Regions from separate parts of the Paenibacillus sp. FSL R7-0128 genome, predicted to be linked through region 2. Evidence: riboswitches for the same ligand, from Rfam matches in the RefSeq annotation. Region 2 holds a riboswitch; each other region holds the start of a gene.
What was found. A riboswitch is a leader RNA that binds a small molecule or an ion and turns the genes downstream of it on or off. The one in region 2 is predicted to bind cyclic di-GMP.

Region 1 (10,725 bases), 200 kb from region 2:
GTGCTGCGCGGTCTGAAGGAGAAGAACCGTTATGTACGGGGGCTGGTAAGCTGGGTCGGCTTCCGGCAGACCATGGTGGAATATGTGCGGGAGGAACGCTTCGCAGGGGAGACGAAATATCCGCTCAAAAAAATGATCCGCTTTGCGCTCGACGGAATCACCTCCTTCTCGCACAAGCCGCTCAAAATCGCCTCTTATGTCGGCTTCTTCCTGTCCTTCTCCAGCTTCATCTACCTGTTCCTGGTCTTATTCCAGAAAGTCTTCACCTCTTGGACTGTGCCGGGCTGGGCATCCATTGTCGGGGTGAACCTGCTGTTTAACGGCATTGTGCTGATGCTGCTGGGCGTGATCGGGGAATACATCGGACGGATCTATGATGAATCTAAGGATAGACCGCTTTATATCGTACGCGAGACCCGAGGCTACCCGGAGGCAGAGGCCGAAGACACGCGGAAGGCAAGCGATTATGCAAGATAAGGCTTGGCGCGCAGGCATGATCCAGTTTCTGAAATTCAATGCGGTGGGCCTGCTTAACACGTTCATTGATTTTGCAGTATTTACCCTGCTGCATTCCCTGGGCATGCTTAACACCCCTGCACAGATTATTTCCTACAGTGCCGGGACGGCCAACAGCTTTTTCTGGAATAAGAAGGTGACCTTCAAGGGAAGGGACAGAGGCGGGGATGGCCGCTTTGACCGGATGCAGCTAGTAAGATTTATTGTGCTGAATCTGCTGGTGCTGGGCATTTCGGTGCTGCTGATTCATCTGCTGACTGATCGGCTGGGAGTCCAGGTGCTGATGGCCAAGGTGCTGGTTACCTTTGTTACAGTAATCATTAATTTCTTTGGAAGCCGGAAGTGGGTATTCTAGAGGTACAGTATGTCTTCCCCGTCCCCTGCGGGGGCAGCACTTATTCTATATTGCGGAGGCGATTGTCATGCGGAAGTTATCCTATTTGATTATACTTGCCGGGGTCCTGATTATGCTCTACCCCAAAGGAAGCGAATGGTACGAGGACCGTCAGCAGCAGAAGCTGCTGGAAGAGGCTGAACAGGCCTATAGTGAAATCGTTCCTTCGGCTACGGCTCCTGCCAGCCAGGATCTGAGCAAGCCTTATGCGGAAGTCACCCAGCTGCTGGCGGAAGAGTCTGGTGCGGAAGAGCCGGTGCCCACTACAGCGCCCGAGATTGAAGTGGGAGGCAAGATCACCGCTATTATTGAAATCGATAAAATCGATCTGAAGCTGCCTGTACTGGAGGGCGCCACCAAGACCAATATGAAGCATGCGGCGGCGCATATGAAGGAGACAGCTCCGATTGGCGCGGTAGGCAATGCAGCGATTGCGGCACATCGGTCAAGAACGGCAGGGCGGCTGTTCAACAGACTGGATGAGGTCGGTAAAGGGGATGCCATTACTGTTATTACAAGCGGACAGGAATACAAATATGTTGTATATGATGTATCTATTGTAGAGCCTACCGATATTTCAGTTCTGAAGGGTAAGGATGATGATAAGATTCTGACCCTCATTACCTGTGATCCGCTTGTCAACCCTACCCACAGACTCATTATTCATGCAAAGTTGACCTGATTGTCATAGGACAATGCTGAGAAAGGTCAAAAAACATAAAATTTTAGTCTATTTTTGCGGGAATCTAGTGATTTGGGTCTTGCTAATAGATTGAGATATGGTAAGCTATAACTATGAAAGCTAATACACGATAACGGCAAACCTATCGAAAGGTAGGGACGCAAAGCTACAGGGCCTTCCCGTCATGGATGGCAGCCAGTTACCGAATGAAGAGGCTTTTTTTGTTTGTTTTCATTCTGAATCTGTCATTATGTGGCAGTAGATTGGACAGATAAAGCTTATACGATAACGGCAAACCTATCGAAAGGTAGGGACGCAAAGCTAAAGGGCCTTCCCGTAAGAATGGCAGCCAGCTACCGAAAGGGGTTTTATCCATGAAGAAGTTTTATTTAATGCTGATTACACTTTTTGTGATCGTCACTTCCGTGCAGACAGGCACTGCTCAAGCAGCAAATGCAGATTCAAGCTGGTTAAATGTTGGACAACTTGATCAAGGGGTTATCGGGGTATCGTACGATGTTCCTAAAGACAAGAAGATGAAGCTCATGATTACCAAGGACAATAACAGCTATACTTACAACTTATACACTTCCAAACCGACCGAGACGTTCCCGCTGCAACAAGGTAATGGCTCTTACAAGGTCTCCGTTCTTGAGAATACTACCGGCAACAAATACAAAGTACTATCTTCCGAGACTGTATCTCTTTCAATGAGCAATGTGAATGCCGTATATTTGAGCTCTGTACAGAATGTAAAGTGGAGTTCTTCCGATAAATCCGTTCAAAAGGCAGCACAGCTTACAAAGGGTCTGACCACAGATGCAGACAAAGTTAAGGCTATCTACAATTACATCGTAGCTAACGTGAAATATGACTACTCTCTGGCCAACAGCGTAAGCACAGATTATATTCCGAACAACGACAATACACTGGCTACCAACAAAGGTATCTGCTACGATTACGCTTCCTTGTTCGCTACTATGCTCCGCAGTGAAGGGATTCCAACCAAGTTGGTTATGGGGAATACAAGCTATGTAACTTCATACCATGCCTGGAACGAAGTGTTCCTGAACGGCAAATGGGTGACGATTGATACTACAGTGGATGCAGGTCTGGGTAAGAAAACAGCATCAACAGAACTGATCAAATCAGCAAGCAAATATACTGCAGCGAAATTCTACTAAGAATAGCTGTAACTATAGCATTATCTGAGAATAACCCGCTTAGTCATTAAGCGGGTTATTTTTATTTATATAAAGGTTGCTTTTTAATAGAAGGATAGGTTATTATAAATAAGCGTTGTTGGAGCGGCAAAGGAAATGAGAGATTACTTAAATAAGTGATTTCAAAAATAAAGCTTGCATTGCTCAGATGAACGTGATATATTATAAGAGTTGCTGGTGACGACAACATCGACACTAACAACGAGCTTGATCTTTGAAAACTGAACAACGAGTGAGTATCGGAGATCACTTCGGTGAGATCCAAAAATGAGAATGTAAATTCTCGTCAGATGTTTCAAAATGAGCAATCGCTCTTTCTAAATACCAATTTGGAGAGTTTGATCCTGGCTCAGGACGAACGCTGGCGGCATGCCTAATACATGCAAGTCGAGCGGAGTTTGAGAGGAAGCTTGCTTCCTTTCAGACTTAGCGGCGGACGGGTGAGTAACACGTAGGCAACCTGCCCTCAAGCCTGGGATAACTACCGGAAACGGTAGCTAATACCGGATAATTTCTTTTTTCTCCTGAGAGAAGAATGAAAGGCGGAGCAATCTGCTGCTTGGGGATGGGCCTGCGGCGCATTAGCTAGTTGGTGGGGTAACGGCCCACCAAGGCGACGATGCGTAGCCGACCTGAGAGGGTGAACGGCCACACTGGGACTGAGACACGGCCCAGACTCCTACGGGAGGCAGCAGTAGGGAATCTTCCGCAATGGGCGCAAGCCTGACGGAGCAATGCCGCGTGAGTGATGAAGGTTTTCGGATCGTAAAGCTCTGTTGCCAGGGAAGAACGTCCGGTAGAGTAACTGCTGCCGGAGTGACGGTACCTGAGAAGAAAGCCCCGGCTAACTACGTGCCAGCAGCCGCGGTAATACGTAGGGGGCAAGCGTTGTCCGGAATTATTGGGCGTAAAGCGCGCGCAGGCGGTTATTTAAGTCTGGTGTTTAAACCTTGGGCTCAACCTGAGGTCGCACTGGAAACTGGGTGACTTGAGTACAGAAGAGGAAAGTGGAATTCCACGTGTAGCGGTGAAATGCGTAGATATGTGGAGGAACACCAGTGGCGAAGGCGACTTTCTGGGCTGTAACTGACGCTGAGGCGCGAAAGCGTGGGGAGCAAACAGGATTAGATACCCTGGTAGTCCACGCCGTAAACGATGAGTGCTAGGTGTTAGGGGTTTCGATACCCTTGGTGCCGAAGTTAACACAGTAAGCACTCCGCCTGGGGAGTACGGTCGCAAGACTGAAACTCAAAGGAATTGACGGGGACCCGCACAAGCAGTGGAGTATGTGGTTTAATTCGAAGCAACGCGAAGAACCTTACCAGGTCTTGACATCCAACTAACGAAGCAGAGATGCATCAGGTGCCCTTCGGGGAAAGTTGAGACAGGTGGTGCATGGTTGTCGTCAGCTCGTGTCGTGAGATGTTGGGTTAAGTCCCGCAACGAGCGCAACCCTTGACTTTAGTTGCCAGCAGGTTGAGCTGGGCACTCTAGAGTGACTGCCGGTGACAAACCGGAGGAAGGTGGGGATGACGTCAAATCATCATGCCCCTTATGACCTGGGCTACACACGTACTACAATGGCCGGTACAACGGGAAGCGAAGCCGCGAGGTGGAGCCAATCCCAGCAAAGCCGGTCTCAGTTCGGATTGCAGGCTGCAACTCGCCTGCATGAAGTCGGAATTGCTAGTAATCGCGGATCAGCATGCCGCGGTGAATACGTTCCCGGGTCTTGTACACACCGCCCGTCACACCACGAGAGTTTACAACACCCGAAGTCGGTGGGGTAACCCGCAAGGGAGCCAGCCGCCGAAGGTGGGGTAGATGATTGGGGTGAAGTCGTAACAAGGTAGCCGTATCGGAAGGTGCGGCTGGATCACCTCCTTTCTATGGAGAATGGTCTTCTGCAATGAAGACATTCAAATCTTAAATCTAGCCGGTCGGCTAGTTGCTCACTCGTTGGTCAGTTTTGAGAGTTTAAGCTCTCATCTTTACTGGCTGTAACTTCTATCGACACAGTCGTGTTCGACCAGAACTTACAGCAACTTGATCCTTGAAAACTGGATACCGAAACGAATTTGCGTTTTAGAACATCTTTTAGCTGAAACTTGTGTAAGCAAGTGGAAATAGTTATTAGTTGCTACCGTGATTTTCCTTAGGGAAAACGCATTGGTTAAGCTACTAAGAGCACACGGAGGATGCCTAGGCGCCAGGAGCCGACGAAGGACGTGGCGAACAACGAAACTGCCTCGGGGAGCTGTAAGCAAGCTTTGATCCGGGGGTGTCCGAATGGGGAAACCCAGCTGTGGTAATTCGCAGTTACTCATTTCTGAATACATAGGAAATGCAGAGGCAGACCAGGGGAACTGAAACATCTAAGTACCCTGAGGAAGAGAAAACAATAGTGATTCCGTCAGTAGCGGCGAGCGAACGCGGAACAGCCTAAACCAAGGGGCTTGCCTCTTGGGGTTGTGGGACGTCTCACATGGAGTTACAAAGGAATTCAGTAGGTGAAGAGGTCTGGAAAGGCCCGCGATAGAGGTAAAAGCCCTGTAGCCTAAACTGTGTTCCCTCCGAGACGGATCCCGAGTAGTGCGGGGCACGTGAAACCCCGTATGAATCCAGCAGGACCATCTGCTAAGGCTAAATACTACCTGGCGACCGATAGTGAAACAGTACCGTGAGGGAAAGGTGAAAAGCACCCCGGAAGGGGAGTGAAATAGAACCTGAAACCGTGTGCTTACAAAAAGTCAGAGCCCTCTTTATGGGTGATGGCGTGCCTTTTGTAGAATGAACCGGCGAGTTACGTTTAACATGCAAGGTTAAGGTGAGAAGCCGGAGCCGCAGCGAAAGCGAGTCTGAATAGGGCGATTTAGTATGTGGACGTAGACCCGAAACCGTGTGATCTACCCCTGTCCAGGGTGAAGGTGCGGTAACACGCACTGGAGGCCCGAACCCACGCATGTTGAAAAATGCGGGGATGAGGTGGGGGTAGCGGAGAAATTCCAATCGAACTCGGAGATAGCTGGTTCTCCCCGAAATAGCTTTAGGGCTAGCCTCGGTGAATGGAGTGGTGGAGGTAGAGCACTGATTGGGTGCGGGGCCCGCAAGGGTTACCAAGCTCAGTCAAACTCCGAATGCCATTTACTTCTTGCCGGGAGTCAGACAGTGAGTGCTAAGATCCATTGTCAAAAGGGAAACAGCCCAGACCATCAGCTAAGGTCCCCAAGTGTGTGTTAAGTGGGAAAGGATGTGGAGTTGCACAGACAACCAGGATGTTGGCTTAGAAGCAGCCACCATTGAAAGAGTGCGTAATAGCTCACTGGTCGAGTGACTCTGCGCCGAAAATGTAACGGGGCTAAACACACCACCGAAGCTATGGCTAGGATCGACTTCACTGCGCCTTTGAGGCGTGTTTATCCAGATTGACATTGATGCCGTGAACCATCCGAAGGGATCAATGGCTAAATGCTTTCAGGGGATAAACATGAACTTCGAAGCTGGAGTGAAGTCGATCCTGGGGTAGGGGAGCGTTGTATATACGTTGAAGGTGTACCGTAAGGAGCGCTGGAGAGTATACAAGTGAGAATGCCGGTATGAGTAACGAAAAGATCAGTGAGAATCTGATCCGCCGAAAGCCCAAGGTTTCCTGAGGAAGGCTCGTCCGCTCAGGGTAAGTCGGGACCTAAGGCGAGGCCGACAGGCGTAGTCGAAGGACAACAGTTTGAAATTACTGTACCACCGTAATCCGCTATGAGCGATGGGGTGACGCAGGAGGGTAGTGACGCGGACTGATGGATGTCCGTCTAAGCAGTGAGGCTGGTGTGCAGGCAAATCCGCACATCGTTAAGGCTGGGCTGTGATGGGGAGCGAAAATTATAGTAGCGAAGGTCATGATCTCACACTGCCAAGAAAAGCCTCTAGTCAGGAGAAGGTGCCCGTACCGCAAACCGACACAGGTAGGCGAGAAGAGAATTCTAAGGCGCGCGGAAGAACTCTCGTTAAGGAACTCGGCAAAATGACCCCGTAACTTCGGGAGAAGGGGTGCCTCGGTAGGGTGAATAGCCCGAGGGGGCCGCAGTGAAAAGGCCCAAGCGACTGTTTAGCAAAAACACAGGTCTGTGCGAAGCCGTAAGGCGAAGTATACGGGCTGACGCCTGCCCGGTGCTGGAAGGTTAAGGGGAGCGGTTAGGGGTTAAACCCGAAGCTGTGAACCGAAGCCCCAGTAAACGGCGGCCGTAACTATAACGGTCCTAAGGTAGCGAAATTCCTTGTCAGGTAAATTCTGACCCGCACGAATGGCGTAACGACTTGGGCGCTGTCTCAACGAGAGATCCGGTGAAATTTTAATACCTGTGAAGATGCAGGTTACCCGCGACAAGACGGAAAGACCCCATGGAGCTTTACTGCAGCTTGATATTGAATTTGGGTACGATCTGTACAGGATAGGTGGGAGCCGTGGAGGCAGGAGCGCAAGCTTCTGCGGAGGCGCCGTTGGGATACCACCCTGATCGTATCTAGGTTCTAACCTAGTGCCCTCATCGGGTACGGGGACCGTGTCAGGCGGGCAGTTTGACTGGGGCGGTCGCCTCCTAAAGAGTAACGGAGGCGTTCAAAGGTTCCCTCAGAATGGTTGGAAATCATTCGCAGAGTGCAAAGGCATAAGGGAGCTTGACTGCGAGACCTACAAGTCGAGCAGGGACGAAAGTCGGACTTAGTGATCCGGTGGTACCGCATGGAAGGGCCATCGCTCAACGGATAAAAGCTACCCTGGGGATAACAGGCTTATCTCCCCCAAGAGTCCACATCGACGGGGAGGTTTGGCACCTCGATGTCGGCTCATCGCATCCTGGGGCTGAAGTAGGTCCCAAGGGTTGGGCTGTTCGCCCATTAAAGCGGTACGCGAGCTGGGTTCAGAACGTCGTGAGACAGTTCGGTCCCTATCTGTCGTGGGCGCAGGAAATTTGAGAGGAGCTGTCCTTAGTACGAGAGGACCGGGATGGACGTACCGCTGGTGCATCAGTTGTTCCGCCAGGAGCATGGCTGAGTAGCTACGTACGGACGGGATAAGCGCTGAAAGCATCTAAGCGTGAAGCCCCCCTCAAGATGAGATTTCCCAGTATGTAAGACCCCTTGAAGACGACGAGGTAGATAGGTTGGAGGTGGAAGTGCAGCAATGCATGGAGCTGACCAATACTAATCGGTCGAGGGCTTATCCAAAAAAAAATAATTCGCAGATTCGTTTCGGATTCAGTTTTCAGGAATCAATTTCCTGAAGCATTTACGCTGTAAATGCCCGTTTGGTGGCGATAGCGGAGGGGTTCCACACGTACCCATCCCGAACACGACCGTTAAGCCCTCCAGCGCCGATGGTACTTGGACCGAAGGGTCCTGGGAGAGTAGGACGTTGCCAAGCACACAAGACCACTGTTGAGAAATCAATAGTGGTCTTTTTGTATTTTCGGGGAAGCTTTGTGGACAGGTTGTGAGTAGATTCCAGGTCTTCTTACAAGTGGCGCATAGTTATACACATGTGGATAGATTTAGTTTTTTTGATACTTCTCCCCAAATGATGTGGATATCCGGTACAATAATGTGGATAGGTACCGGAAATTGGGGATAGACAGGTGAAGGAGCCGAAAGTTATGGACAAGCGTAGCAGCTTTTTGTGGACAGAGCAGTTCAGGGTTCAGGCAAGTGACACGGATTACCGGTCAAGGGGCAAGCTCTCCTTCCTGCTGGATATTATGCAGCGTGCTGCGGATTCGGCTGTAAGCAGCCTGGGGCTAAGTATGGAGAGTATGCTCAAGGCGGGCATGGGCTGGATGGTCATCACCCTGGATCTGAATCTGCAGCGTCTGCCATCCCCGGGTGAGCTTCTTGAGGTACATACCTGGAGTAAAGGAAACAAAGGACCGCTCTGGCAGCGGGATTACCGGATCTATGACGCCCAAGGTGTAGAGCTTGCTTCGGCGCGCTCGATCTGGGCCCTTGTGGATATCGGGAAGCGGAAGATTTTGCGTCCGTCAGCCTTGCCTATTGTTGTTGAGCCGTATTTAGAAGATTCCGTAGGGAGTCTGCCGGATAAAGTAATCCTTCCACCCGAACTTCTCTTGCAGGAGACTTACCGTTATCAGGTAAGATATAGCGGGCTGGATAACAACAAACATCTTAACAACGCGCGATATGCAGATTTATGTTGTGATGCCCTGGCGCTGGAGGAGTGGGAGGAGTTAGAGCTTACGGGGCTTCATATCACCTATGCCCAGGAAGCCAAATATGCTGAGGAGATTAGTGTTATGCGATCTTCTCTAACTGAAGAAGGTATATATGTGCGCGGGCAAGGCGGGGAGCGGATCTTTTTTGAAGCTTGCCTGAAGCTTGGAAGAAAGGTTGATGTCTGAGAGAGACTTACATAGCGTTAAATCTAGACAGTTGCTCGAATTTCAGGGGAACTGTCTTTTGTCATATTTGCTATTTCCTTATATGTCACAAATACACAATTGGCATTCGTTATACAGGTGTAAAAGGAAAGTGGAGGTGATTCCTTTGGAGCAAGGCAACCCCGGGGGCCCAATGAATCCAAATAAGATTGAAGAAGCCATTCATCAGGTACACGCAGGAGACAGGCAAGCGTTCTCAACAATAATTAAGGAGTATGAAAGAAAGATTTACACGTATTGCTACTATCTCCTAAGGAGCCGTGAAGAAGCGGAGGATGCTGTGCAGGATATATTCGTTAAGGTGTATCAGCAGCTTGGGCGTTATGAACGGCGGGTTTCTTTTTCGGCCTGGCTATATAAGGTGGCTTATCATCATTGCCTGGACCAGCTTCGCAGGCGTAAGCGCCGCAGCCGGTTACTGTCCCTTTATAAGCTGCAACTGATGACGAATCAACAAGCGTTGCCGGAGGAGTCGCCGGTAGACCGGATTTTTGAAAATCTCACTTCGGAAGAGCGGGGGCTATTAATCCTTCGTGTCATTGAACAATACAGCTTCGAAGAGATCTCAATGATTACTGGAAGCAGTTCGGCGGCGCTGCGCAAAAAATATGAACGGCTCCGTAAAAAACTGATTCAGCAAAAAGCGGATGAAAAGGGAGGGTGTGCTCATGGAGAAGTGGCAGAATCAAACTGAGAAGCAAATGCTGGAACGTATTCGCAGCAGCGTCGGAAGAGTAGAGCTTCCTGTAGATAGCTATAATGAGCAGATTATGAACCGGATCGAACATTTGGAGACCAGAGGAGGAAGCAAATTGCTTAAGAAGACGTTGGCAGCCGCAAGCATAGCCGCCCTGATAGGATTAGGTACGATAACTGCAGGATTCATCTCCCCGGCCTGGGCCGATACCTTGAGTCAGCTCCCCGTGTTCAGCAGTATATTCAAGCATACGGAGAACCCGGGACTGAAATTAGCGGCGGAACAGGGCCTGACTACTTCACCTAATATGAGCGTTACCAAGGATGGAGTGACTTTAAGTGTTACGGAGGTATTTTATGACGGAATCCAGTTGGCCATCGGCTTCGAAAGAACCGGAGTAGCAGATGAGCGGGTGCTTGCGGAGATTACTGATTTTAAAACCCATGAATTCGATCAATCAACTAAAGGACTGCTGGGTCTGCCAGAGGTTACTCTGGCGACAGGAGAGCCTATCGGCTTCGGTTCTTCTATCACAGGTGACGTAAAAGGACAACCGAACACCCTCTTATTGGAGCTTAGAGAACTGCACAATGCTTCGGCTCTCGGAGACGAATTCAAGGTGAATATCCGCGTACCGGTTGCCCAGATCGCCGAGCCGTTTGAGTTCGAGGTAACAGCGAAGAAGCTTGCGGAGGGAATCATCAACCTTACCCCGGGCCAGGGAGCGAGCAAAGACTCCTTCCATTATAAAGTAAAGAGTCTGGACATCA
Region 2 (10,725 bases):
GAACATCACGATGAAGCTGAACAGGGAGCCGAACAGGCTGAACAGCAGGCTGGACAGCGTACCGAGCAGGAAGGCGGTCAGCAGTGTCTTCAGGATCACCAGAACCAGGACATCCCGTCCGCGCAAAAAGTAAATACAGGTCAAAATCATAATATTGGCGAAGCCCAGCTTCGCCCCGGGCATGAGCCCCACTCCAGCCAGCGGGATCTGCGCCTCCACAATACTCAGCACCACAGCAACGGCAGCGAATATAGCGATAATTACGGTCCGCTTCAGAGCTGTAGCCGATTCACTACTGGACATAGCCATCTACTTCATCCTCCCCGGCCGCACTTGCAATCTCAACCAATACCCGGTGCGGAAGACAGACGATGGTCTGCTTGGGCAACGTGATGAATCCGAAGCCAAGACATACCTTATCGGGACAATCCGCATCAAACATCTCGACCCCGTAATCATGCACCTTCAGAATGTTATAGCCCCGTTCGGTGCGGACCTCAATAGTCTGCTCTTCTTTGGTAAGGGTTATCGTTTTGAATAACTTACCATCTACCGTGATGTTGGCCTTGAGTTCTTTGCCCGGCCCACCTTTATCAGCATCGTTTGACAGCCATCTTGGCATGAGAAAAGCGAGCGCAGCAATCAGAACGATAGAAATCAGCAGCACATCTGCGCGTTTCATAGAAATCTCCCTTATTTTTTAATTAAAATCCAGACTTAATAATTATAACGGTCTGCCCTCAATCCTTCAATGAATGTAGTCGTTAATTGTCGCAATTCCATGTCAGTTCACAAAATAGGCACGCAAAGCTGAAGCGGATCCTCCATAAACTGGATAGTATCCGCTTCGGCAAGGAATATAAGGATAATGCAATCATTTATAGAATTACCCGGCTTGGACGGGCTGAGCACCCTTACGGGCTTCCGGATTCCGGCCGAAGTACCCCAGGAACAGTCCGGCGAATTCAGGGTCCCACTGACTCCCCCTGCCCTGCTCCAGAATATTCAGCGCCCGCTCATGGTCCATCCCTTTCCGGTAAGGCCGGTCGGACGTCATAGCATCATAAGCATCCGCCACAGCGATAATCCGGCCGTGCAACGGAATATTCATACCGGCAAGACCATCCGGGTAGCCCCGGCCGTCATAACGCTCATGATGCGAGCGGACGCCGCCCAGATAGGGTGCCATTTTGTCCGCCGGTTCAATCTGCCGCAGAATATTCTCTCCCAGCACAGTATGACTCTGAATCTGGAGGAATTCCTCATCCGTTAAGGCTTCTTCCTTGAACAGGATGCTGTCTCTCACCCCGATCTTACCAATATCATGCAGCAGCGCTGACTTGCGCAGATCATCCAGCTCCTGCCCCCTCAGTCCGGCCAGCTGTCCGATAATCACCGAATACTCCGCTACACGGAGCGAGTGTCCTGCCGTATAGGAATCGCGGGCGTCCAGCGCCACGGCAAGGGTGGAGAAGTAGCTGTCCAGCAGTTGGCGGCTCTGCTGCTCCCGCGCCTGCAGCCCCCGGACCATCATGTTAAAGCCCGCCACCAGCTTCGAGAACTCATCGGAGTACTCATCCTGCACCTGGACCAGATTCCCGTCCTTCACCTGGTTCATCGCCTGATACAGCTCATGGATCGGATGCTGCACGCTGTTCGTGAGCAGCCAGGCTGCAATGGAGGAGAACAGCGTGCCGATCAGCAGCACCATCCCCGCCCAGGCCCAGTAGCTCTGAAGTCCGACGACAACTATCGAATCCCCTTCACCGTTCATACGGATATGCGTGGCCATAATAAACAGGAACAGCGGGAAGGTGCCGATCAGCATACAGCTTACCAGGAATTTGGGGCGTATCGGCACGAACACATGGCCCTCCAGGGAAAAATCCACACCATACTGCTCCAGTGCACGGTTCCTGAATTCCTTGATCAGCGGAATAATGGAGGTGCAGGTCAGGAAGAATTCAATAAGGGAATGCATACAAGCCACAAGTACTGCGCAGCACATCGCCAGAATCAGATAGATATAAGGGAACGTAACCCAGCCCGTATGAATCATCCAGAACGTTAACAGCAGGGCCGGCACCGATAATCCGAGCAGATGTGGCCCCATAATCCGCTGTATGGCCCGTTTGGGCAGCTGGTGCGTGTGCAGATAAGCTTCCTCCAGCATAGACAATGCGGCATTCTCCTGAACCAGCGCAGCCCGTACGGGCCTGATCTGTCTGAGAAAGACAGTAATCTCAATAGAGGCCATTATTAAGAAAGAACAAGCAAGCACCAGCAAGAGGCGGTAATATTCAACCCGGCTGATCTCCAGGGAAGATAACATAAGCAGACTCCCGACCGCGAGTACCGCTACCGCTGAGCCGAAGATATAGTTCCGGATCTGATTTCTCAAAAAGCTTCTGTATAGTCTCATCTGTCCCCTCATCCCCGTCCGGCCTCAGCCCAATATACAGTTGCATTTATGTAAAGACCATGCTATATTAAAATAATATTTGTTTTCGAGTATGTTTATCCCCATCAAGAAGATGTCAGGCCGATGAATCACTTCTCTATATTATCGGCGGTTTGGACACAATATCTTACGTTTTCTTGCAGTACTTATCCCTTTTATGAGACTAAATTCGAACATAGCATTCCGATTCACACTGGCGCGGCCACGGAGCCGCAAGGACAAAAGAGAGGTAGGGCTTTTGTCGTATTGGAAGGATTATTCTCGCCACACGGCTGCTGGAAATAACAAGGAATAACGACACCCGTCTTGCTCACAGACGGCGGGGGATTAATATACCGAATAAGACATGGATAGCTGCTTCTCTGTTCTTCAGGGAAAGGCTCCATGTGTGGAACATAATTAGCGCCCGATAACCGCTGTCAGCGGATATCGGGCGCGTCTACGTTCCAGGGACTTTTATCTGACAGACTCAGCGGCAGCCGGGCTGTGTACATAGCGTTCCACGAATTCGCCTACTGTGCGGATATATGTGCTTTTATCCGTATCATAGGCAAGACCATGCCCCGCTCCATGCACCACCAGTTGCTCCTTCGGACTCCGGCAGGCCTCATACAGCTCATTCATCATTGCATAGGGCACGAACTTATCCGCATCCCCGTGGATGAACAGAATCGGCACCTTGGCCTTGCGAACCTGCTTCAGCGCAGACGCCTCCCCGAAGGAATAACCGGCCTTCATCCGGGTCACCAGACTGGCCACCGGCACAAACGGGAAGCTCGGCAGATGGTACATCCGCTTCAGCTGATAGGACAGCTGTGCCTTGACCGAGGTGTAGCCGCAATCGGCGACAATCGCCTTGACCTGCGGAGGAAGCTCCTCGCCGGACGTCATCAGCACCGTGGCTCCGCCCATAGATACGCCATGCAGCACGATTTGCGCGTCCGGGCCGTTCTCCTGCAGGACGAATCCGATCCATTTCAGATAATCCCGGCGCTCCGGCCAGCCAAAGCCGATATAATCTCCTTCACTTTTCCCGTGTCCCCTGGCATCAGGCAGCAGCACATTATACCCCAGGTTCTCATAATAGTTTTTGGCGGTCGCTCCCATATCCTTGGCCTTCCCGGAATAACCGTGGGCAACAATGACCGTCCGTCCCGCAGCACGCTCCGACGCCAGATAATAGCCTTGCAGCTTGAGCCCATCCTCAGAGACCAGCTCCACCTCACGGAAGGTCTGCCGGGACACCCACTCCGCTCCTTCTCCCCACGAGGCTCCGGCCACCGGCGGCGGATCGATCTTTAGGTCTGGGGTCTTGGCCAGGAATTCCTTAGGGGCCCGTTTAATGGCTACTCCATAAAAATAGAATCCGGCATACCCCACCCCTCCGGCCACCACGATCAGCACCACAAGCAGGTATATCATCCACATCAACGTTCCTCCTTCAGTAAGCAACCATATTAATTTGAGCCTAGTATAGCATGGGAGTACGGCCAACTAAAAATACGGCTGGGGCGCAAACTTCAACTCCATTGTACTTTGCAAGACTCTTGAAAGAAGCAGATGGACTCCAATGGGCACACTCGTCTTCCTGCAGCAGATTGGATGCTGTTTTCCACATACATTTGGTCCGCTGAGATGGCGTAAAGTAAGTTGTGTACCAAGATTTGGAGCCTAGTCAGGCACCAAAAAAGTAGGGTATCCTCGGGATTGCGAAACCACCAAGGAGGAACCCTACCAATGAATATTTTACCCGAAAGTTCTCTGAATAATCTATTTGAAAAACTTGTTAAAGATTTTGTGAAAGACAACATGGAACGCCTGTTGCGCGCCGAAATCCAGGGGTTTATGGACAGTGAAGAAGCCGGTGCCAGCAATAGTCGCAACGGCTACTATACGCGAGATTTACACACGAAATACGGCCATATCGAGGATCTTCAGGTGCCCCGGGACCGCCAAAGCCTTTTCCAGACGCAGTTGTTTGAGCCGTACCAGCGGCGGGACGGATGGTTAGAAGAGGCCGTTATCCAAATGTATAAATCGGGCATGGGTACGCGGGATGTGGCCCGGTTCATTGAAAGTATGTTTGGCAGCCACTACTCCCCAACGACGGTCAGCAATATTACGGCTACAGTGCTGGACGATATCCACCAGTGGCAAAAGCGGCCACTGAGCAAACGGTACTCCGTCATCTACTTAGATGGGCTGTACGTGAAGCTGAAACGGGGCACGGTTCGTGGTGAAGTGGTCTACTTTGCGATGGGAATTGACGAGGAGGGACAGCGTCAAATTCTCGGGTTCTACGTGGGTGGCCAAGAGAGTTCAAATGGCTGGCGGGAGGTACTCAAAGACCTGTACGACCGCGGAGCGCAGGAAGTCCTGCTGGGTGTGTTTGACGGGCTACCGGGACTGGATGCGGCGTTTAAAGAGACCTATCCTCAGGCGGATGTACAGCATTGCGTAGTGCACAAAGTGCGGGCCACGTTTCATAAAATTCGGGTGGAGCACAAAACCGATGTCATGGAGGCGTTGAAAACCGTATATACGGCACCGGATGAAGTGGTAGCCCGGGCTAACTTTGATACGGTCAAAGCGAAGTGGAACAAGCTGTATCCGAAGGAAATGAGGTCCTGGGAGGAACAGTTATCCACACTCCTGACGTTCTACAACTATCCGCTGTCGATCCGTAAAGCGATCTACACGTCGAACCCCATCGAGCGGATGAACAAGGAAATCCGCAAGCGTCTGAAACCGATGAACAGTCTGACAAACATGGATGCCGCAGAGAAAATCGTGTACCTGGAGATGCTGGAATACAATGAACGTCATGCAGGGCGGGTCGCCCAAGGCTTTGGAGTGGATGCCGTTAAAAAGAAGCTAAAAGAGCTATTCGAAACACGCTACCCCTCTTTGCCCACACCGGAAGAGGCATAGCAGAGAAATCCAGTTTCTGGGGGTCGAGGTTCCCCCTCCCCCCAGAAACACTACATCCCAACCCGTAACCCGGGGGAGGCACTTCTACTCTTTTACACAAACTTCTTGACGCTACCTCCGCTGACCCTCTCACCGGCACATTGTATATTGTTTTTCGCATACATTTGGTCCGCTGACTCTCTCACCGGCACATTGTATATTGTTTTTCGCATACATTTGGTCCGCTGACTCTCTCACCGGCACATTGTATGTTGTTTTTCGCATACATTCTGTATCCGGGTACTTACTTCCAACAAAAAAAGAGCTGCTTCCAGGAGAACATCTTCTCCGAAAGCAGCCCTTGTCAAATTACAGGATCATCGTTTGTTTATATAAATCTCAGTTCCGGTCACTCATTTACGTTTGCTGTTTCTGGTGGTTCTTCTAAGAATCAAGCCCAGACCAGCGAGTGCCAAACCGGCAATATAATAAGGCGCAGGACTGGATTCGCCCGTCTTCGGCAAGGTTCCATCCACAGGCACACCGCCTAGAGGAACCTCATCATCAATAAGGACTACATCGGGTGCCGGTTCTGCTGAAGGCGTTGGCTCCGGTGTTGCTACTATTTGCGCAACCGCAACAGCCGGTGTCGGTGTCGGCACTGTTGTAGCTATTGGAATTGCTACAGGTCCAAGCGGCAGCGGATCATCATTCACAACCACATCATTGCTCACGATAAATCCGATAATCGGAGTCGGCGTAGGCACTGGAGGGAAACTGAACGGCGGCGATGTTGGCGCTGGTGTTGTTACTGGTGTTGGTTCTGGTGTCGGCGTTGGTGTCGGTTCTACCGTCGGTGTCGGTGTTGGCGTTGGCGTCGGTGTTGCTGTTGGCGTTGGTGTCGGCTCTACCGTCGGCGTTGGTGTCGGCTCTACCGTCGGCGTTGGTGTCGGTTCTACCGTCGGTGTCGGTGTTGGCTCTACCGTCGGTGTTGGTGTTGGCTCTGCCGTCGGTGTTGGTGTTGGCTCTGCCGTTGGCGTTGGTGTCGGTTCTACCGTCGGTGTCGGTGTTGGCTCTACCGTCGGTGTTGGTGTTGGCTCTGCCGTTGGTGTTGGTGTTGGCTCTGCCGTTGGCGTTGGTGTCGGTTCTACCGTCGGTGTCGGTGTTGGCTCTACCGTCGGTGTTGGTGTCGGCTCTACCGTCGGTGTCGGTGTTGGCTCTACCGTCGGTGTTGGTGTTGGCTCTGCCGTTGGCGTTGGTGTTGGCTCTGCCGTTGGCGTTGGTGTCGGTTCTGCCGTTGGCGTTGGTGTCGGCTCTGCTGTCGGCGTTGGTGTTGGTTCTACCGTTGGTGTTGGTGTCGGTTCTGCCGTTGGCGTTGGTGTCGGTTCCGCTGTCGGCGTTGGTGTTGGCTCTGCCGTTGGTGTTGGTGTCGGCTCTGCCGTTGGCGTTGGTGTCGGTGTTGGTTCTACCGTCGGTGTTGGTGTTGGCTCTGCCGTTGGTGTTGGTGTCGGTTCTGCCGTTGGCGTTGGTGTCGGTACCGCCGTTGGCGTTGGTGTCGGCTCTGCCGTTGGTGTTGGTGTCGGCTCTGCCGTTGGTGTTGGTGTCGGCTCTGCCGTTGGCGTTGGTGTCGGTCCCGCTGTTGGCGTCGGTGTCGGTACTGCCGTTGGCGTTGGTGTCGGTTCTGCCGTTGGCGTTGGTGTTGGTTCTACCGTCGGTGTTGGTGTCGGTACTGCCGTTGGCGTTGGTGTCGGTACTGCTGTTGGTGTTGGTGTCGGTACTGCCGTTGGTGTTGGTGTCGGTACTGCCGTTGGCGTTGGTGTCGGTTCTGCCGTTGGCGTTGGTGTCGGTACTGCTGTTGGCGTTGGTGTCGGTACCGCTGTTGGCGTTGGTGTCGGAACTGCCGTTGGTGTTGGCGTCGGCACCGCTGTTGGTGTCGGTGTTGGCTTCACCGTTGGCGTTGGTGTCGGCTTCACGGTCGGCGTTGGTGTTGGCTTCACGGTCGGCGTCGGTGTTGGCTTCACCGTTGGCGTTGGTGTCGGCTTCACAGTCGGCGTTGGTGTCGGCTTCACAGTCGGCGTTGGTGTTGGCTTCACAGTCGGCGTTGGTGTCGGCTTCACGGTCGGCGTTGGTGTCGGCTTCACAGTCGGCGTTGGTGTCGGCTTCACGGTCGGTGTTGGTGTTGGCTTCACGGTCGGCGTTGGTGTTGGCTTCACGGTCGGCGTTGGTGTCGGCTTCACGGTCGGCGTTGGTGTTGGCTTCACGGTCGGCGTTGGTGTTGGCTTCACGGTCGGCGTTGGTGTCGGCTTCACGGTCGGCGTTGGTGTCGGCTTCACGGTCGGCGTTGGTGTCGGCTTCACGGTCGGCGTTGGTGTCGGCTTCACCGTTGGCGTTGGTGTCGGCTTCACGGTCGGCGTTGGTGTCGGTTTTACAGTCGGTGTTGGCTTTGGAGTTGGAGTGCACACAGGTGTAGGTGACGGTTTTATGGTCGGTGTTGGCTTCACTGTAGGTGTAGGCGTTACCGTCGGTGTTGGCTTCACTGTAGGTGTAGGCGTTACCGTCGGTGTTGGCTTCACTGTAGGTGTTGGCGTTACCGTTGGTGTTGGTTTCACAGTCGGTGTTGGCGTTACCGTTGGTGTTGGTTTCACTGTCGGCGTTGGTGTCGGTGATGGACTAGGTGTCGGCGTTGCGGTCGGCGTCGGACTCGGCGGCGGCCCCTCTCCCTCGTACAATCCCAGGTGCATCTCTACCCCGCCGCTAAAAGATTTTGCAATCAGGGTTCCGTACAGCTCTGCTCCGGCATAATGAACATCCGCTCTAGGTGCGAGGATCGTCCCGAAGAATGAGGTATAAGCGATATTCACCTCAGAAGCTTCGTAAAAGTTGAACAATACCTGACTGGCTCTGCCGTTATTCATTGAAAAGCTCGGCACATTGACTGTAGACCCGCTTATATTAATAATCAGCGTAGCGTTCTGTGCAATGTTGAATTCGATATAGTTGGTCTTCGCCAGTGTCGAGGCATCCAAATGAACTACATTGAAACGATCCGGTGCACTTATCTTGAGCTGTCCATAATGATTATCGCCAATCTCATTCGTGTCGGCCAAGGCCCCATACTCTGTGGATCGGGAGATCAGAGCTTGCTGCTCGGCTGCAAAATCAATCGGGCTGGCATTTTTCTTCCCGCCTTTGATGTTGACACCAGGCTCATTGGCTGTAAAGCTATCCCCAAATACCACATTTCCATAGATCTCTCCACTGCCTAAATGTACAAAATTCTTACCGGCCACAAGTACATCCGTCGGCGAAGCATCCCTGTATGCCCTGGCTACTCCGTATCCTCCGGAGAGGGTAATGTTCCCCGCCGCTGCCAGGCGGCCTTCAATCTGGTCATTGGCTTGTTTAAAATCCCCGAGGATAAAAGCATTAAAATTCCCTGCAACCCCCAAAACCGGTGTTGGCGTATACGGCACCCCTGAAGCTGCTCTAACATCCGTCCCCCACGTAAAGGCACTGGATAGGGTCAATAGGCCTGCCATAAGGATGGCAGCTGTTTTACGTACTCTTTTCTTCAATAGTCCACACCTCCTAGTTACTATTCTATGAATCTGTCACGCGACTATAACAACAAAAAGACCGCCACGAAGGGTTAGCTTCACGGCGGCCGGACGACCCTAGCCTCAACTTTAGAGACAGTAGATTCCTGACTTTGCGTCCCGTTCTTTCGATACGGTTTGCGTTTGTACATGATTTCGGTATGCAATTAAGATTTGCTTATGTAAGATCATTGTTGAGTCTATGACATTTGTTACTTTTGTACTAATTTCAGTTTATCCGCTCCCCCACCCTGTTGTCAATCCATTCCCAGTATATTTTTTGAAATTATTTTTGCGAAGATTCCTCATTTAACCCTTTTATCATAAGGCTTCAGGGGCGAATCTTTTTTTATATGCTGACGAAAAAAGTCGAGAAATCAGAGGATTGGCTGTAGCCGTTTATCTCTCTTACCTATAATAATATCAATTTATATTATTTAAATTTGATGCATTTGTCCTATTTTATCGCCTTCAGACCCCTCCTACTCATTGTCTGCTCCTGTTCAATGCAATTTTACCTATTTACAGGCACCTCAGCTCGAAAAAAAAGTGCCGCCCATAGGGACGACACCTGCTAATAGACTTCATATATTTTGAATAAAATGTCGCCTAGGCAGACCCGAACAGCTGAACCCAGCCAATCATCGATACCCAGAGCGGAACACTTAGAATGATCCCGAATACCAAACCACGGCGGAGGCTTCCTTCACGACTCATTGCCATTCTCCTTTGAGCTGATTTATTTTTCAATCTTTAATATTTCAATTTTAATATAAAATAATTCATCTTATTTTTTTGTGAAATATATCACATTATTTGAGTTAATTTATAAAACCCATTGATTATTTTTTGAAGGATGAGTTACAATGCGAATATACGTTCTCTTCGAGGGGTTGAGAAGGATGCAAAGAGCAGAGAGCCAGGACAACCTGCTGGTCAAATCTTATATTTTGCTGCCGCTTATTCTATCCGCCTTCGAGCGCGATGCTTCTGCTATAGCCTCTGAGCTGCGCACGCCTGCACCTTATCTGGAGGTAATCCAGTCGGCCGCTCATGCCGCTTCTGCCGATCTGCGGGAGGTCCGTGCCGGAATGCGCGCACGTGGTCTGAAGGTCTATGAGCAGCAGCGGCTGGAGACGGGTGTTGAAGCCAAATTTGTCTGCAGGGGCTATCACGAACGGATGCTGCTGCTGGATGATGTGATTGCCGCCCAGGCCACTCTGCATATGCGCAGATATCTGGGTATGGAGAAGATGGAGCAGCGCTAACAAAGAAGCCTGCCGCAAGCGGCAGACTTCTGCATTAAATGATCGCCCGGATGCGGCTACATTAACAACGTCCAATACCCCAATGTGCCGCATATCACCACCACAGCTACCGGGTACAGGATTCTCCGGCTTACCTGATCCCTGAACGCAAGAAACAAACAAAGCATACAAAGCCATGCAATTAGAAGGCTTCCCATCTATTATGCATACGCTCCTTCCCGGCATTTCTGCCCCTCTCCAGCGGTAGACCGCCTCAGAGCACAACTCTCCTTATATATAGGAAGATTTCCCGCCGAATATCCCAATTATACCAGCTGACAGCCAATCTGGAGCAATTTTTCTTCACATTGCCGTCAAGAAATTCACAATTCCTCTTCCAGCACAGGATATTCCCAGAAACCCAGACGTCCCTTAGCAGGTATGGGATGTACCAGCGGAACAACCTTCTCTAGCATCCAGGCATACCTTCCTTCGGCATAATTGCCGAATA
Region 3 (10,725 bases), 4.5 Mb from region 2:
GGGGGTATGGTCGGTGCACATGGCACCGCTCTATTCCGAAGATCATCTGCGCGGAGCTGTTGCCGTTCTGCGGGATGTGACCGAAGAGGTACGTCTGGAGAAGATGCGGCGTGATTTCGTGGCCAATGTATCCCATGAGATCCGCACCCCGCTATCCATGATGCAGGGCTACAGTGAAGCACTACTAGACGGAATGGCTTCCTCTCCGGAGGAGAGCAGTGAGCTGGTTCAGGTCATTCATGATGAATCCTTGCGTATGGGCCGTCTGGTGAAGGATCTGCTGGACCTGGCACGCATGGAAGCAGGACATACGGATATGCTGAAGGCCAGGGTGGATGTGGGAGAATTGCTGGAGCGGGTATACCGCAAGTTCTCCGTCAGAGCCAAGGAGCGGGATATCATGCTGGAGCTTAAGAAGCCTGAACAGGAACTGCTGCTGGGGGCAGCCGATGAAGACAAGCTGGAGCAGGTGCTGACCAATCTGCTGGATAATGCCTTCCGGCACACTCCGGCGGACCGGAGAATCTCTATTCTGGCAGGCACAGTAGTACTGGAGGGCAGGAGTCTGGTGGAGATCGCGATCAGAGACCAGGGGGCCGGCATTAACCCCGAGGATCTGCCGTTTATCTTCGAACGCTTCTACAAAGCGGATAAAGCCCGCCTGCGCGGGGAGACGGGCGGTACCGGGCTTGGTCTTGCTATTGTGAAGAATATCGTCGAATCGCATCACGGCAGCATTTATGCCTCCAGCAAGCTGGGAGAAGGCACCACATTTACCCTGCGGCTTCCTGTCGAAAAACAGTAAACCAAGACCATGCATGACAGCGCCTCTGAGAGCAGAGGTGCTTTTTGTTGAAATCACCACATTAATATTGTTCATCGTGAAACATATATTCAAGCTAAGGCTTGCAGGAGGCTGGGCATTATGATCTTATCCTTGGACCAAGGTACTACCAGCTCACGGGCAATTCTCTTTGATACAGAGGCGGAAGTGATTTCGCAGGGGCAATATGAGATCAAGCAATCCTTTCCCCGCCCAGGCTGGGTGGAGCATGACCCGGAGCAGATCTGGGAGAGCCAGCTTGCCGCAGCCAGAGATGCCATTGCAGCAAGCTCTGTACCGGCTAATCACATCACGGCAATCGGGATTACCAACCAGCGGGAGACTGCACTTATCTGGGATAAAATTACAGGCGAACCGATCTATCCGGCAATTGTCTGGCAGGACCGGCGGACAGCAGACCAATGTGAGGAGCTGAAATCGCAGGGGATGGCCGGAGTCATTGCGGACAAGACGGGGCTTGTCATCGACGCGTATTTCTCGGCGACCAAGCTGGCATGGATTCTGGATCATGTACCGGGAGCAAGAGAGCGTACGGGCAAGGGAGAGCTCCTGGCGGGAACGATAGACACCTGGCTGATCTGGAAGCTGACCGGGGGTGCGGTACACGCTACAGACGTTACTAATGCTTCAAGAACGATGATGTATAACCTGCATGAGCGCCAGTGGGATGAAGAGCTGATAGACACGCTGCGTATTCCGCCGTCCATTCTGCCGGAGGTGAGGATGTCGGGCGGAGATTTCGGTGTCTGTGACCAGCAGTGGTTCGGTCTGGAGATTCCTATCCGGTCGGTGCTGGGGGATCAGCAGGCAGCGCTGTTTGGTCATACCTGCCTGGAGGCAGGCAGTGCTAAGAACACCTATGGGACAGGCTGCTTCATTCTCATGAATACAGGCACTGAAGCTGTGGCATCCAGTCATGGCCTATTGACTACGGTAGCCTGGGGCATGGGGGATGAGCTCTATTATGCACTGGAAGGCAGTGTCTTCGTGGCTGGAGCGGCTGTGCAGTGGCTGCAGGAGGGGCTGGGGCTAATTGTCGCGCCCGCCGACTCGGAAGAGAAGGCCAGCGAGGTGGACGAGAGTGAGGGGGTTGTGGTAGTGCCAGCCTTTACCGGCCTGGGTGCGCCTTACTGGGATATGTATGCGCGGGGCGCCATATTCGGCTTGACGCGTGGCACCACCTCCGCACATCTGGTACGGGCGACGCTGGAATCACTGGCCTTCCAGTCCCGCGATGTCATCGACGCAATGCAGAAGGATGCCGGCATGCCGCTCACCGGCCTGAGGGTAGACGGCGGTGCGGTGCGCAACAATCTGCTGATGCAGTTCCAGGCCGATATTCTGGGCAGCGAAGTGACACGTACAACCTACGCGGAGACTACAGCACTTGGCGCTGCGCTGCTAGCCGGACTTACCTCCGGGGTATGGACCCGTGAGCAGCTAGAGAGCTTCAATACGGCCGAGAAGGTCTTCTCGCCGCAGATGGAGCCGGAGGAGCGGGAACGCAGATACGGTGCCTGGCAGGATGCTGTGTCGCGCACGATGGGCTGGGAGAAGCATGAGGGCAAGCACGAAGGCAGACTTTAGAGCGGAGTAGAGGCATTAAGAACAGAAACGGCCCGCAGGCAGAAACTCTGCTGCGGGCCGTTTTTTACTCTGGAACAGAATGAACAGTAAGATTAGTACTCCATTACAAATGCGACATTCTGCCATCCGGCGCCCACGGTCCAGAACAGGACCTTGTCTCCGCGTTCAAGCTGCCCGGTAGTGACGGCTCTGTGAAGGGCAATGAACGGGCTGCTGGTCGAGGTATAGCCGAACTCATCGCCTATGTAGACTGCGGCCTCAGGGTTAATACCGGTTTTGCCGGAGACGGCCTGGATGTTCGGAAGAGACAGCTGTGAGAAGCAGGCAGCCTTGACCGATTCAGGGGCAATCCCGTTGTTGCTCAGCAGAGTGTTGATTGATTCGGAAGCGGCATCCACACAGATGGAATCATCGAATGGAATGAACTTCACATTGAACTCTCCTGCGGCAACACCGGTGCGTCCGAGCTTAGCCAGGCCTTCTGCCGGGAACAGAGAGTTGCCGTACACACAGGTGTCTGTCTGGTAGATAGAGTCAATGAAGCCGACCGAATGCTCATCGCGCTCCAGAATAACAGCGGCAGCGGCATCACCGAAGTTCGCGTAATATACCGGATCATTCTTGTCCGCATGCGGTGCCACGTAATCGGAGCCGATGACCAGGGCGCGGCGGATTCTCGGGTTCGCCATCATCTGGCGGCTGACCTGCTCAACCGAGGCGGTCATTCCGGCACAGTTGGCATTGCTGTCAATACAGATGGTATGCGAAGCTCCGTTAATCAGGCGGTGAATCATCAATGAGTTCGTAGGAAATATATATTCAGGGGTTTGGCTTGCATAAGCGATCAGGTCAATGTCAGGGCCGGTAAGACCGGTCTTCTCCAGAACATTACTTGCGGCTTCAAAAGCCATTGTCAGGGAATTCTCATCCGGGCTGTCGATGCTGTAGCGGTTTTCACGGCCCAGAGTAGCCAGCAGTCCACGGATATCAATACCTTTGTCATCAAAATGCTGAATGAAAAAGTCATTGCCGATTCTTTTGTCTGGATGGTAGATATCAATGTCCTTAATGCGAATCCCCGCCATAGTACAGACCTCCTAAAGTTTTGTTAGCTATACTTCTCACGAATCTGCTTCTTACAAAACTCTCTTCCAGCATTAGCAGCCGGTTTAATGAATGAACCTGTGCGTTTCAAGCGGCTGATTTAGGTTTAAATTGTATTTATTAAGCTTGTACGGTTGAAGTGATCTCCAGATTCTCAAGTCCTGCTTTGCGGCCCAGGCGTGCCAGCTGCATTTTGAGGATCGGGTTATTTTCCAGGGTAAGACTCACTTTCTGGAAGCCATCAGCCTTGAACATGATGAAGCAGCCTTCAAGCAGCGGTACAACATCAGGAGCGGTTACATTCAGCTTGCGGCAGTCGATCTCTAGTGCATATTCAGCAGGGCTGATCGGGTTAATAGTCTGCTGGTAAGCCTGTATAGATTTGAGCCCGTCCTCGTTAGAGAAGGTTCCCTCCAGCTCAATATTGATTACTTTCTTCGCAGTATCTGTCTTCAAAATAAATTGTCCCATGTTGATCTCTCCCTAAGTGTAATTTCCAATACCTCCAAAACGTTATTCCTGCGACTATATTCGACAAAACCGCAATTCGATTTGGGATATTTTGCCTTCATTATAACCAGATCATACTGAAACGTGCAATCAAAAGTCGAAATTTGTAGATTTATGAAGATTTTTCTTTGATTTCCTCCAGAGTATCCAGCAGCACATTAAAGGCCGAAATCACCCGGGGGGCACCGACGCAAGGGGTCAGATGCAGCAGCACGCCCTTGATCTGCTCGACGGTCATGCCAACGCGGAGCGCCATTACATAATGAACCCCCAGCTGTTCATATTGTCCCATCGTAATCAGCGACGAGATCACCGCGATCTCCTTCCAGTCAGAGCCAATCGTGGTCCGCTGAAAAATATCGCCATAGGCATTGCCCATGATATATTCGGCTAATTCCGGAAAATGCTCTTTGATCGGAGCCAGGGCCTTGGCCCCATAATCTCCTGAGAGATCAGTGAAATGATCGAGTCCGCTGTTCATGTTCTTGTTCACGATATGTCCTCCTGATAGTAGGTTAGAAAAGGTGTGCGGATACGGCTTCCTTACGTAAGATCCAGCGTGCGGTGGGCCGTAGGAGGCATTTCATCACGGTCAGTCAGCAGCTCAATTACAGCTGCCTTGTTAAGTGCCACAGTTTCTTGGATTGCGGCAGCGAACTCCTCCTGCGTCTCGCAGCGGAAGCCGGCTGCACCCAGCGATTCGGCGAATTTCACGGCATCCATCGGAACCTCGAAGATCGTACCGTCAATCCGGCCAGTCGTTTTCTCCATACCCTTAAGCGCCATATCCAGCTGCTTATTGTTCACCACAATGAAAATCACCGGAATGTCCTTGCAAACGGCTGTGTTTATTTCAGTTCCGAGCATCATAAAACAGCCGTCACCGGTAATGCAGAAGACAGTCTCTCCGGGAGAAGCCGTCTTGGCGCCGATCGCCATGCCAATTGAATTGCCCATGCAAGCAAAGTAGGCATCGAATATGAAGCTGCCGGGCCTGCGGACATTGAACCATTTCACAGCATTGAACCCGTGGCTGCCGTCATCTACAAACACGCTGCTGTTGTAAGGAATCAAGTCGCTCATCGTGCTCATTACCGAAGCCAGAGAGAGCCCCGCCAGCACGGGCAACTCGTCATTGTAAGCATTGGAGATTGTGATTTCATGCTTGGTGACCGTAGAGGGGTCCAGCTTCTGAAGATACAGTGCCAGGTTGTCCCTTAAGTCCCCGCCGACAGCGATGGTGGATGAGGACAGTATTTTGCCGACAAAGGTTGGATCTACATCGAACTGGATCAGCTGCGGCGGATGATTCTCCGGCTTCAGGTTGCAGATGGTCATGTCGCTCAGGCGGGAGCCCAGAACAATGAACAGGTCGCTGTTGTTCAGCAATTCATCGCCGTGCGAGGAGCCGCCAACGCCGACAGGACCGTGGTAGAGCGGGTGATCATGAGCTATTGCACCTTTGCCGCCTGGAGAGGTGACTACAGGAATGTTGAAGGTTTCGGCCAGCTGAACCAGTTCCTGATGGGCACCTGAGCGGTTGACGCCTTTACCGGCAATGATCAGCGGCCTAGCGGATTGATTAATCGCCGAGATGACCCGGTCATAGTTCTGATAACTGACTAGTCCCTCGCGTTCCGGCAGAACAATCCGGCATTCCGCGAGCCGCTCTGTCTGCACATCAAACGGAATGCAGAGATGGACCGGACCTTTTTGGTCACCGAGGGCGATGGATAGGGCATGGTTGAAAATCGTGCTGAAGTGATCGCCGCGTTCAACGAGCTTGCTGAAGAGGGTGGCCGGCCGGAACATATCCGCCAAATCAGCCAGGTAGGAAGTGGAATCCTGACATTGGGGAATGCCCAGCTCCTTGATGGACTGATGTCCGGTGATGAAGAGGACGGGAAGATTATTGGCCTTGGCATGCGCTGCTGCGGTGAGTAGATTCGTTCCGCCCGGACCGGAGGTGCCGAAGGCTACCCCGAGACTGCCGGTCTTCAGAGCATAACCGCCGGCGGCGAAGCCGGAGCTGGATTCGTGCCGGCCGGGGATGAACTCTATACCGTAGTCAACCATTTTCAAAGCGATGGGGCAAATAGACTTACCTATGATTCCAAAAGAATGAGTGACTCCCAGATTGTGTAATGCTTCCGCCATATAATCTGCAACTGTCTTCAGAACATCCACCCCGCAAGTTGTTATTTGTATACGTCAGCAATAGAAAACCTGTACTCACCATTGGAGCACAGGTCTGTTGCACGAATCACCATAATCAAACGCGAAACCTAAGGCGTTCACAGTTTTTCAGCAACCTGGCTGTCATGATCCCACTTCAGAAATGAGACTGTAGATCCATGGCTTTGCGTCATTCCCTTTCGGTGAATTTTGCCGGTATGCGGTTATAAATGAATTTGTGGAGAATTTTCCTTTACAATATATTCCTTGCTCCGCTTTTGTCAATAACCCCTGTGAGAAGAAACTCGGAATTTGACGAATATTCAGGAGTGGAAATGGCTAAATATTTGGATTTTCAAACTTTTGAAAATGGTTGTCCCTGGAAGACTAAAGTCTTAAAATGCAAATGGCCGTTTAGGTTGATTAATGTGGGAAGTGAGCACAAAGCCTCATTACATTCCTGATTTACTGCAAAACATTAAGAATTCACTAGATATACAGCATTACAAATTTCGGTGATAGGACTTAAGTAATAGTGATGTAAGATGTTAGCTTATAGACAAGCTATGACAATAGAACGACTATAGTAAAGAAGTGCAAAGCACGGTTTTTACCGTTATGCACAATTTCAACAATTTGTGAATATTACATAACAATCTTTGTTTTGCCCAAAAAAAGAGACACCTCCCGCAGAAAATTCCGCAGGCGTGTCTCTTTGTGCTGAGGTTAAAATTTGAAAATATGAATCGTTTTTTGCAGGTTGAAGACCGCGGAGGTCATCTTCTCTGTCTCCTCAGCTACGGATTGAAGAGCATGAATCTGTTCGTTCATCGCTGCGGATACCTCTTCCGTCCCTGCGGCGGTCTCCTGGGTGATGGCTGAGATATTCTCGATCGCCCCGGAGATCTTGAGCGCGCTCTCCAGCATAAGGTCACTCTCTGCAGAGAAGGAGGCAATCTGCTCGGTTATGTATTGGACACTATGCACAATTTGAGCAAAAATGTTGGCTGTCTCCGTAATCATCTCATTCTGCACCTGGACTACCTCTTCATTGATGGCGATGTTATCGATAGCCTGCTTGATATCCGCTTCGATGCTGCGTACCAGACCGAACACCTCTTTGGTTGAAGCGGTGGATTCCTCGGCCAGCTTGCGGACCTCCTGGGCAACAACGGCGAACCCGCGGCCATGCTCGCCTGCACGGGCGGCTTCAATAGAAGCATTGAGCGACAGCAGATTGGTCTGTTCAGCAATTTCGGTAATTGTCTTGGTAATCATCGTAATGCCACGTGCGTTATGCGATAGGGCTTCGATAGTATCCGCCACCTTCTGGGTAGCCTGGATGTTCTTGCGCATGCCTTCGGCTTGGGTATCCACCGATTGCCGTCCCTGTTCTACCAATTCCAGCGTATGTACAGACCTTTTATTCATTTCCTTGGTGGAATTCGTATAATTGGAGACTTTGATTTCGATATCCTTGATCGATTCGGTCATATCAGCGATATCCACCGAGATTTCGTTAGCACCGAGGGCCAGTTCATTGGAGGAGGAGGCCACCTGCGCCATGACAAACTTCAGGTTCTGATTCTTGTCTTCAATCCCGCGGCTGGCGTCCATAACCTGACGGGTAATCTGTGAGGCATCGGTGAGGATTTTTTTGAGCTTGTCAATCATGGTGTTGAAGGAGCGGCTGATGTCGCCCATGGAGCCATTCTCATCGGCACGGCTGGTGAAGTCGCCTTTGGCAATCGTGTGCGTCACATTGGAGATATCCTCAAATGAAGATGTAAGCGTTCTCTCAATGAAGCGCGCAAGCGGGTAAGTCAGCGCTGCCAGGACGGCGACAAGAATAATGCCGATGAGCAGCCTGTCCATGAGGATTAGCGTGATTAAGACAGGGACAGCGAATAAAGCGGCAACCAGGTAACATCCGGTGACAATTTTTTGTTTCAACGGCAGCTTGTTCATCCAGTCCATAATGTAAAGTCCCCCTATAAATAATAATGTGTATTGTAATATTATAGGGGATACTAGTGCATTTGGTCTATTATTAAAAATCGTATAATGCTGCCGCTTCACGCAGAGCCGCAGCAACCGTATCCGCAAGCTTAGGCGGTGCCGTCACCTTGATGCCCTGACCCAGGGACAGGATGATCCGGCACGCAGACTCCGGCGTGTTGAACTCGGCCTCGGCCCTGATCCAGCCCGGGGCCTCAGCAGGCTGCTGGTGCAACAGGGCGACGTATCGCTCCTTCTGCAGCTCCTTCATCGTTTGCTCTCTTACAAGAAGGCTGGAGGGGTACCTGGGCAAGGCAGACTTGAATGCGGCGGTGGAGGTCTCCCAGTACTCAGACAGGTGGAAATCCTCCGGCTGCTCAAAAGACTCATCTGTGACTTTGGCCTCAGTAATTCTGGAGACCCTGTAGGTCCGCAGCTCGCTGTCATGCCCTGCGACCAAGTACCAGACGCCGCGCTTGACTACCAGCCCCAGCGGTGCAACCAGCCGCTCGGCGGCGTCCTCGCCGCGCAGATAGGTGATGCTCACCTTGCGGTTCTCCCATAAGGCTCCCTGCAAAGCGGATAGGCAGGGATAGGTCTCCCCGGAGGGATGCCACCCGGCTCCGTCGATGTGAATCCGCTGGCTGAGGAAGCTGAAGGGGGTGACTGGCTGCCGGTTAGCGACGGCCTGCAGCTTGCGGGCGGCCGAGGAGAACTCCTCCTGAATGCCCAGAGCGTGCAGAATCGCCGGATCAGCGGGCACCAGCAGCGCGGCAATCTCCTTGGTGTTCATTCCGGTCAGGGAATTCCGGTAGCCTTCAGCCAGCTTCCAGCCGCCTTCCCGGCCGCGCTCCGCCAGCACGGGGATGCCGGAGAAGCTTAGTGCCTCCATATCCCGGAAGATTGTACGTTCGGATACCTCCAGCGTTTGCGCCAGCTCTTTGGAGCTGATTTTCCCGCGGCTCTGTAAGAGTTGAACGATAGTGATCAGGCGATCCGCTCTCATTCTGCAACCTCCCTTGAATGTATTATTTATATATGTCAATGGTTGTCATGTATAAGGTATATATTAGACAAGAATACGGATTAGCGCAAATGATCATCTAATCCGGGCATGATAGATGAAAGGGAGCGGATCAAATGACAAATCTGCAAGGGAAAGTGGCATTGGTAACAGGCGGGAGCAGGGGAGCGGGCAGAGGCATTGCACTGGAGCTGGCGAAGGCTGGTGCCTATGTATACATTACGGGCAGGAATGCCGGTATGCCGCAGGAGGGACAGGCAAGAACGCTTGAAGGGGTGCTGGCTGAGATCCGCCGCTCAGGCGGGGACGGAGCTGTGATCCGCTGTGATCATACCAATGACAGCGAGACAGAGGCTGTAATCCGGCAGATTAGCGCAGAGCAGGGCAGATTGGATATTCTTATTAACAATGTCTGGGGAGGCAACAATTTGCCGATTTGGAATAATCCTTTTTGGGAGCTGCCTACGGAGCATTGGGACAATATGTTCACTTCAGGTGTAAGGGCACAGCTGATGACCAATTATTATGCAATTCCGCTGATGCGCAGCGAAGGTGCGGGGAAAGGGAAATTAATCGTCCATACGACCTTCTGGGACGAGTATAAGTACACCGGTAACTTCTATTACGATCTGTCCAAAAATGCGCTGGTGCGTATGGCCTACGGGCTATCCCTTGAACTGGCTGTAGATGGCATCGCGGTCATACCACTCTCTCCGGGCTGGATGCGGACCGAAGTGGTTCTGGATGATTTCCATACCGACGAAGAGCACTGGCAGGAGGTGACGGAGCTGCAGACTACCGAATCGACAGCATATGTCGGCCGCGCGGTTGCAGCGCTTGCTGCTGATCCTGAAGTGATATCCATGACTGGTACTCCCCAGAAGGTAGGGGACCTGGCACGGAAATATGGCTTTACTGACACCGATGGCCGGCAGGTGCCGCCATTCGTGATTTCCGGCTAAAAATATAAAACACTCTGGAGAGTGGGCGGCTGATGCCGTTACTCCTCAGAGTGTTTTTGCTTACTATGCCGTTATAGGCAGGAATAATTTTCTAGAGCAGAATGATCTCCTCAGCGGTGTTGATCTCCGGCAGTCCGGCCAGCTTCACCAGGACCTCCTTCGGCACACCCTTATCAACGGTCAGTAGCATAATGGCAGCTCCGCCGATGATCGTACGGCCAACCTGCATGGATGCGATATTGACGCCGTTCTCGCCAAGCAGGGTGCCGACGAGTCCGATGATACCCGGCTTGTCATTATGCGAGATCACAACCTGATGGCCTTCCGGAGCAATATCGACCGGGAACTTGTTGACCTTAACAATCCGTTCGCCATAGCCCTGCAGCAGGGTACCGGCGACCAGACGCTCTTCATCATGCTCAGCCTTGAGTGTTACCGTGATGAGGTTGGTGAAGCCTTTGGTTTTGGAAGCCTTGGTCACCACTACATTCACATCACGGGTCTTCGCCAGATGCATCGAG

Region 1: another riboswitch for cyclic di-GMP. It lies ahead of NST26_RS02610 (transglutaminase-like domain-containing protein); the one in region 2 lies ahead of NST26_RS01800 (choice-of-anchor A family protein).
Region 3: another riboswitch for cyclic di-GMP. It lies ahead of NST26_RS20925 (thiamine pyrophosphate-binding protein); the one in region 2 lies ahead of NST26_RS01800 (choice-of-anchor A family protein).

Annotation. Positions count from the first base shown of each region.
Region 1 covers NZ_JBBOCD010000001.1:621,379-632,103, forward strand. The annotation lists gene NST26_RS02595 (glycosyltransferase family 2 protein) at 1-477, shown strand, start outside; gene NST26_RS02600 (GtrA family protein) at 467-871, shown strand; gene NST26_RS02605 (class D sortase) at 939-1,592, shown strand; cyclic di-GMP riboswitch class I at 1,718-1,799, shown strand; cyclic di-GMP riboswitch class I at 1,873-1,953, shown strand; gene NST26_RS02610 (transglutaminase-like domain-containing protein) at 1,967-2,776, shown strand; rRNA gene NST26_RS02615 (16S ribosomal RNA) at 3,142-4,702, shown strand; rRNA gene NST26_RS02620 (23S ribosomal RNA) at 4,987-8,035, shown strand; rRNA gene rrf (5S ribosomal RNA) at 8,115-8,231, shown strand; gene NST26_RS02630 (acyl-[acyl-carrier-protein] thioesterase) at 8,461-9,219, shown strand; gene NST26_RS02635 (RNA polymerase sigma factor) at 9,392-9,952, shown strand; gene NST26_RS02640 (DUF4179 domain-containing protein) at 9,927-10,725, shown strand, end outside.
Region 2 covers NZ_JBBOCD010000001.1:426,009-436,733, reverse strand. The annotation lists gene NST26_RS01825 (Gx transporter family protein) at 1-309, opposite strand, end outside; gene NST26_RS01820 (NusG domain II-containing protein) at 293-682, opposite strand; gene NST26_RS01815 (HD-GYP domain-containing protein) at 887-2,422, opposite strand; gene NST26_RS01810 (alpha/beta hydrolase) at 2,918-3,883, opposite strand; gene NST26_RS01805 (IS256 family transposase) at 4,199-5,392, shown strand; gene NST26_RS01800 (choice-of-anchor A family protein) at 5,785-8,946, opposite strand; cyclic di-GMP riboswitch class I at 9,028-9,120, opposite strand; gene NST26_RS01795 (hypothetical protein) at 9,870-10,235, shown strand; gene NST26_RS01790 (ASCH domain-containing protein) at 10,598-10,725, opposite strand, start outside.
Region 3 covers NZ_JBBOCD010000001.1:4,942,580-4,953,304, reverse strand. The annotation lists gene NST26_RS20950 (HAMP domain-containing sensor histidine kinase) at 1-805, shown strand, start outside; gene glpK (glycerol kinase GlpK) at 926-2,431, shown strand; gene NST26_RS20940 (3-oxoacyl-[acyl-carrier-protein] synthase III C-terminal domain-containing protein) at 2,524-3,516, opposite strand; gene NST26_RS20935 (hypothetical protein) at 3,656-4,006, opposite strand; gene NST26_RS20930 (carboxymuconolactone decarboxylase family protein) at 4,158-4,538, opposite strand; gene NST26_RS20925 (thiamine pyrophosphate-binding protein) at 4,589-6,202, opposite strand; cyclic di-GMP riboswitch class I at 6,349-6,445, opposite strand; gene NST26_RS20920 (methyl-accepting chemotaxis protein) at 6,947-8,197, opposite strand; gene NST26_RS20915 (helix-turn-helix transcriptional regulator) at 8,271-9,224, opposite strand; gene NST26_RS20910 (SDR family NAD(P)-dependent oxidoreductase) at 9,359-10,204, shown strand; gene serA (phosphoglycerate dehydrogenase) at 10,296-10,725, opposite strand, start outside.